Regions from separate parts of the Neobacillus sp. D3-1R genome, predicted to be linked through region 1. Evidence: predicted binding sites of a transcription regulator. Region 1 holds the regulator's gene; each other region holds the start of a gene.
The links. The regulator LexA, encoded in region 1, represses DNA repair genes until DNA is damaged. The targets are predictions, from matches to a motif close to CGAACATATGTTCG.
Positions count from the first base shown of each region.

Region 1 (2,279 bases):
TTATTTGGGGTAAATGGTTCAGGGATGCACTGTAACCTTTCTCTTTTCAAAAATGGTGAAAATGCATTCTACGATCCAAGTGCAGACTTACAATTAAGTGACACGGCAAAACAATTCATTGCTGGAGTTCTAAAGCATGCTCCACACTTTACAGCTGTGACAAATCCATTAGTAAACTCTTATAAGCGTTTAGTTCCTGGATATGAGGCACCATGTTATGTTGCATGGTCAGCTCAGAACCGTTCACCGTTAATTCGTATTCCTGCCTCACGTGGTTTGAGTACTCGTGTTGAAGTTCGTAGTGTAGATCCAGCGGCAAATCCTTACCTTGCAATGGCTGTACTTTTAAAAGCTGGATTAGATGGAATTAAGAATAACATTACTCCACCAGCTCCGGTAGACCGTAATATTTATGTAATGACAAAAGAAGAACGTATCGCAGAAGGTGTTTACGACCTTCCAGCAACTTTAGCACAGGCCCTAGATTATTTAAAAGCTGATGAAGTTATTACTTCAGCTCTGGGTGAACATATTTTAGAACACTTCGTCGAAGCGAAAGAAATTGAGTGGGATATGTTCCGCACATCAGTACATCAATGGGAACGCGATCAATATATGAGCTTGTATTAATAGTAAAACCCTTGACTCTAGTATGAGTTAAGGGTTTTTTACTGGGTTTTGGAATGTCTTTTTAAAAATAAAAGCATCGGAATATTCCGATGCTAGCATAAGGTACTCTACTATCCTAGTATAAAATCATAAAATTAGTGGATGTGACGGAACACACCTACAACCTTACCTAATATCGTTACATTCTGTAAAATGATAGGTTCGAGTGAAGAGTTTTCCGGTTGAAGGCGGAAATAATCTTTTTCTTTAAAAAATCTTTTTACTGTTGCTTCGTCCTCTTCTGTCATGGCGACTACAATGTCCCCGTTATTAGCTGTCCTTTGTTGTTTTACTACTACATAATCACCATCTAAAATTCCAGCCTCAATCATGCTGTCACCCATTATCTCAAGCATAAATACATTTTCATCTGCAGGAGCAAAACTTGCTGGTAGAGGGAAATACTCTTCTACATTTTCGATAGCGGTGATTGGTAAACCAGCTGTTACCTTTCCGATTACAGGGACGTTAATTATATTTTGAGTGGGGATATTAGATTCTTCTAAATCTAATATTTCGATGGCTCTTGGTTTAGTAGGGTCACGTCTAATTAAACCTTTTGTTTCCAATCGAGCCAAATGACCGTGTACAGTAGAACTTGAAGCAAGACCAACGGCTTCACCAATTTCGCGAACAGAAGGTGGATAGCCTTTTGATCGCACCTCATCTTTTATAAAGGCCAGAATATCTTGCTGGCGTTTTGATAACTTTGTCATATTAGCGCACCTCGTGTCCATTTGTTGTCTTAATTATAGCATGTATTTCCAATACATACAAACATAAGTTCGTGAAAGTATTGACAACAAACAAACGTTCGTATTATAATCATTTCATATAAAGCGAACATACATTCTATAAGAGGTGTTAATAATGAAAAAACTTTGGTCTACATACTCATATACTATTTTACTTTTAGTAGTTAGTTGCATATCGGCATTATTTTTAAGGTTGGCTACGGATATAAATGAAGAGGATTACATAAAAATTAAAGTAAACTCAGGAGATACTCTTTGGGAAATGGCGGATCAATACACAATGGATAGCAAATTGTCAAAGGAGCAGTTTATTAATTGGGTTGTTTCTCATAATAAACTAGTTGATAAGCAACTATATCCAGGTGCGGAAATTATACTTCCTGTGAAAAACAATTCCTTAGGAGAAGGTACTGAATTAGCGAGTGCTGTTGGAGAATAATAATGAAAGCTATTATTTATTGCAGGGTTAGTACAAATAAAGAAAGTCAAGAATCCTCCCTTAAAAGACAAGAAGAGGAATTACTTTTCCTTTCCCATAAACTCGGGTTTGAAATAGTTAAAATTTTTAGGGAACAGGCAAGTGGATACGAATTTGAGAGAGAAGGAATATTAGAATTACTACATTTAATCAAAGTTGAGTCAGTTCATGCTATTCTAATTCAGGATGAAACAAGATTAGGCCGTGGAAACACGAAAATTGCGCTCTTACATTGTATTAGAAAAGAAGGTGTCAAGATATTCTCCATTTCCCACCAAGGGGAATTGCAACTTTCTGAAGCAGATTCAATGGTTTTACAAATTGTTGGGATTGTGGAGGAGTACCAACGGAAAATACATAATTTGAAAATTAAAAGG
Region 1 covers NZ_CP197471.1:1,677,876-1,680,154, forward strand. Annotated here, with positions in the region: gene glnA (type I glutamate--ammonia ligase) at 1-630, shown strand, start outside; gene lexA (transcriptional repressor LexA) at 765-1,385, opposite strand; gene yneA (cell division suppressor protein YneA) at 1,540-1,863, shown strand; gene ACSBPO_RS08535 (YneB family resolvase-like protein) at 1,866-2,279, shown strand, end outside.

Region 2 (2,279 bases), 530 kb from region 1:
GCTAATACAAAGTTTTCAAGCTTGTCCGCTTGCTCACGTAGGATCGCTTGGTTTTCCTTTAACGGAAAAAGAAGTTCCGTTTTAATAGCACGAAAAACTGGTTCATAACGCCAATTAGAATGTAAAATTTCTAAGGTTGAACGGATCAGTTCCACTAACGGATGGTGAAGCATCGTTCTTTTTTGGTCAATAAAAAAAGGAATATCATAATCTGCAAAAACCGTTTCAAGAATTTCCTGATATTCCTGACCGTTTCGAATTAAAACGGCAACATCACGATAACGATAAGATGGAGACTCGCTTACTAGCTGTTTTATTTGGCGAGCAACACCCTCAACTTCTGCACGGCGATTGACAGCTTGTCCAATATGAATATTGGACTTTTGTTCAAACTTTACTACTGGTCTAGTATCGAAAAAAGCTTCCAAATGTCTTAAGGAATCGTTATTCCATCTTTTTTGCTTTGTAAAAGGTACTATATTTTCTAGTTCTATACCTTCTGTATGGGCAATTTCATAAATGGTTTGACATGTTTCTCCTGATAATCGGAAAAGGTGCAGTTCATCTGGTGGTGTTTGATAGAATGGCTCGTCTAAGGTCAAAGCAATCGTGACTCTTTTGCAATTTTTCATAAGAGCTGCGATAACCATATATTCTTGTGGTGTAAAACTATCAAACCCATCGATGTATACCTCAGCATTTTGAATAAAACTAGATTCATGTGCTTTTTCAGTTAGTAATCGAAAATAGTCTTCTGAATCTAAATATTTTTGATGCAGGGATTCTTCAAAACTTTTATAAATCAGTTCTAAATCATGTAATTTATCTTTAAGCACTCTTGTTGTACGAGGATCTTTATCAGAGAGTGTCTCACGTTTTATACTTAATTCATTGGGTTGAATACAATATCTTTTAAATTCAGTAAGCATTTGTTCCATCTGCTCAATAAACCCGTTTTTATCAGCTGCTTTATCAAATATTTTTAGATCAGCCTTTTTTTCCTCAATAATCTTTCGAATCAACATATTTAAACCAACACTGGTAAGATGCTGTCTGCTGATTCCACCTGTTTCTTGCAATACTCTCCACGCTAAACGGGAAAAACTAAACACTTGTCCCCTAATCATTCCATTTATATCATTACCTGTTATGAGGCGATATTCTGATAGAAAAGTCATTTGATCCGGTACTAAATAAATAATGGGGTTTCCTTCTGGTTTTTCTTTAAGATGGCTTTTCATTTCATTAAAGCAAAAAGTTGTTTTTCCAGTCCCCGAACGACCAATCAATAAACGAACAGACATCTACTTCGCCACCTCTTTCTCATATTTTATCTATTAGTATCTTACCACACAAAAGACACGAATACATGTTCGAGCTACTGACAAATAAAGTAAAAAAAGCGCATAGCTGCGCTTTTAACTTAATTGATGATTTTTTTTACTTTTTGAATTTAATCTTAATTCAATTCGTTTTCCTATATACCATAATAGAAAGATTACAACAGCTACTATTGCCGTTCGAAGTGGCTGAGTTATTAACGAACGAATATCATATCCGATAAAACTAATGATAAAAATCATTACCATTTTTCCAGATAGAACAGCTAGCATGTATTGGGCAGTGTTAATTTTTGATAAGCCAGCCACAATATTCACAACCGCTGATGGAGTAAATGGGAAACAAAGAAGAATAAATAATGGACCGAATCCGTGACGTTCAACCCAACCCATTAATTTTTGAACTTGAGAATGTCTTTGTAAAAAAGAGAAGAACCGTTTTTGACCATACTTTCGAAAAACAATAAAAACGATAAATGCTCCAGCACATGCCCCAATCCAGGAATATAGAAATCCAACCCACAAACCAAAAGCACTCGCATTTGCCATAATAAATAAAAATAGAGGTAAAAAAGGAAGGAATGCTTCAAGCATTGGTAAAAATATTCCAGGTAATGGTCCCAATGCTCGATACTCTTGAATTAATTTCATGATATTTTCTAAAGTTAACCATTCTCTTAGCGTATTAAAATCCATTTATTTATACTCCCTTTTAAACCAAGCATGTCCTATTTATTTTCCCCTAAGGTTGTTTAATAAACTCATGAAGTGCCGTTTTATTTACTTCCTCGTCTATCCAAAGGACAGCTCCCACTCCTTCAATTCTTCTGTTTTCAAATGACCCGTCCACAGGAATACGAAGTGTTGGGATATTTCCTCGATCACCAGATAAGAAATCCTTCCCCATAAATAATATATTGGTTGTATTTAAATTAGTAT
Region 2 covers NZ_CP197471.1:1,147,908-1,150,186, reverse strand. Annotated here, with positions in the region: gene addB (helicase-exonuclease AddAB subunit AddB) at 1-1,304, opposite strand, end outside; gene ACSBPO_RS05780 (TVP38/TMEM64 family protein) at 1,419-2,036, opposite strand; gene ACSBPO_RS05775 (LCP family protein) at 2,083-2,279, opposite strand, start outside.
Region 2: a site for LexA is predicted at 1,363-1,376, ahead of addB (helicase-exonuclease AddAB subunit AddB). Genes of this name have one in related genera too.

Region 3 (2,279 bases), 1.3 Mb from region 1:
CTAGTTCTCATGTCTGTGAAAATAAATGGGCTTCGACTTTCTTCTGGATTTCTTCTTCCTTCGCGAACTAGTTTTTCACGAATTTTTTTGGCTTTTGATTTTGCCATTGGGTATCACTCCTTCTTAAGTTACAATCATTTTATATTAATTTACGTTGAAAGTCTTGGAAAGTTTCATAGGTTTAAAAATGTTTTGAGAAAAGCACCTTTTAATAGGTGCCTTTTTACATATTTCGCTTGTGGAATTCCATTTAATTATTTTAGATGCTTTAATGCTTCTCTGACACTTAATTTAGGTAAGGAATGAGTTTGAACAAAATTCATTACAAATTCAGGATTATTTCTGGCATATTCACGCAATGACCACCCAATTGCTTTTTCTATGAAGAAATCCTTATAGTATTTCGTTCTTTCAATCATTTCTGCAAGTAGTTCCGCATCTGTTTCCTGCTTGTATCCAAGCTGAAATAAAATACAGCTCCTCATTAACCAGAGATGACCGCTTTCAATCCACTTCTCAACTGTTGGTCGCATGATTTCTGGGTACATTTGAAAAATATAGCCAACATGATGTTTTGCGATATGATCAACTGTATCCCACCATGATTTTTTCTCAATTATATTTTCTAATAATTGAATATCCTCTTTCGTAAATTGTTTCTTCATTTTGTCCAGTAAATAAAGTCCTGCCATTTGAAGTTCGCGTTCTGGATAGGACCACAATTCTTGGATGACTTCGTGTAAATCCTCATGTTTTGGCAGCCCATTCTCAGCGATAAACGCTTTAAACGCATCCCTCATTGCTGGTGCTCTCAGTCCAATATACTTAAACTGGTCACGCATATATTTTTGCATTTTTACTGCCTCTTCTTCATTACGGTCATTGAGCAATAATTCGCGAAGCTTGTTTGCATATGTATTCATTTGTCTAATTCCTTTCGAATCTCTATTCCCTCGGATCAATTCGTCAAAAATTCATATATCACATCGTTGACAATGTCATGCAAGTCAGCGTCTGTTTCTTGTTTTAACTGAATGATTTGCTGGTAAAGCCGTTCATAATCTTCTGTTCCTAATGGAATGGATTCTAAATCGTGGTGATATTGTTTAAAGCTATTTTGAATCATTTTAACAATAAACTTTTTATCCATTTTAGGCCACCTCATCACCTGATTATATCGTGTTTTCTGCCTTTTTCCATCGTTTAGAGTCGAATGAATAAGGAAAAACGACTAAAATTCCCATTGAATACGAACGTATATTCGCTTAAAATAAGGATATAATATTGTGGAACAAACGTTCGTAAAAGGAGTAAGAGGCAATGATTAATTACAACGAGATGCCACAACAACAAATATTATGTGTTGATATGAAAAGCTTTTACGCTAGCTGTGCAGCTGTAATAGAAGGATTAGATCCTCTAGAATCCTATATAGCTGTGGTTGGTGATAAAGAGCGACAAGGAAGTATTGTGTTAGCGGCTTCACCGCGTATGAAAAAAGAATTTGGGATTAAAACAGGTTCACGTATGTTTGAGATACCAAATGATCCTCGGATTCATCTTATTGAACCGAAAATGGCTACCTACTTACGAATTTCAACTGAAATTACTCGGGTGTTTCATCGTTATGTCCCCAAGGAAGCTATCCATACCTACAGTGTTGATGAAAGCTTTATAAAAGTGGACGGTGCCACTGATATGTGGGGGGATGCCTTGACGATCGCCCGAAAAATCAAAGACGACATTGAACGTGAATTTCAGCTTCCATGTGCGGTTGGAATCGGTCCCAACATGCTCATGGCAAAGCTATGCCTTGATTTAGATGCTAAAAAGAAAGGGATTGCCGAATGGACATATGAAGATGTGCCGAATAAGCTTTGGCCAGTATCACCATTAAGAGAGATGTGGGGAATTGGACGCCGTGTTGAAAAAACATTAAATGGAATGGGAATTTTTAATGTTGGACAGCTCGCTCGTTATGATTTAAATAAGCTTGAAAAAAAATTCGGAATCATGGGTAACCAGCTTTATCATCATGCATGGGGAATTGATCTATCAGAAATCGGTGCACCGATTATGGAAGGACAAATTAGCTTTGGCAAAAGTCAGATTCTACTGCGTGATTATAAGGAGGAAGAGGAAATTAAGCATGTTATTTTAGAAATGTGTGAAGAGGTGGCTCGACGGGCACGGACCCATCGAAAAGCGGGGCGTACCATTAGTTTTGGGGTGGGCTATAGCCAGGATGAGTTTGGAGGAGGGTTTTACCGTTCAAGAAC
Region 3 covers NZ_CP197471.1:2,953,099-2,955,377, reverse strand. Annotated here, with positions in the region: gene ACSBPO_RS15215 (hypothetical protein) at 1-107, opposite strand, end outside; gene ACSBPO_RS15210 (DNA alkylation repair protein) at 255-923, opposite strand; gene ACSBPO_RS15205 (YqzH family protein) at 959-1,150, opposite strand; gene ACSBPO_RS15200 (Y-family DNA polymerase) at 1,321-2,279, shown strand, end outside.
Region 3: a site for LexA is predicted at 1,251-1,264, ahead of ACSBPO_RS15200 (Y-family DNA polymerase). Genes of this name have one in related genera too.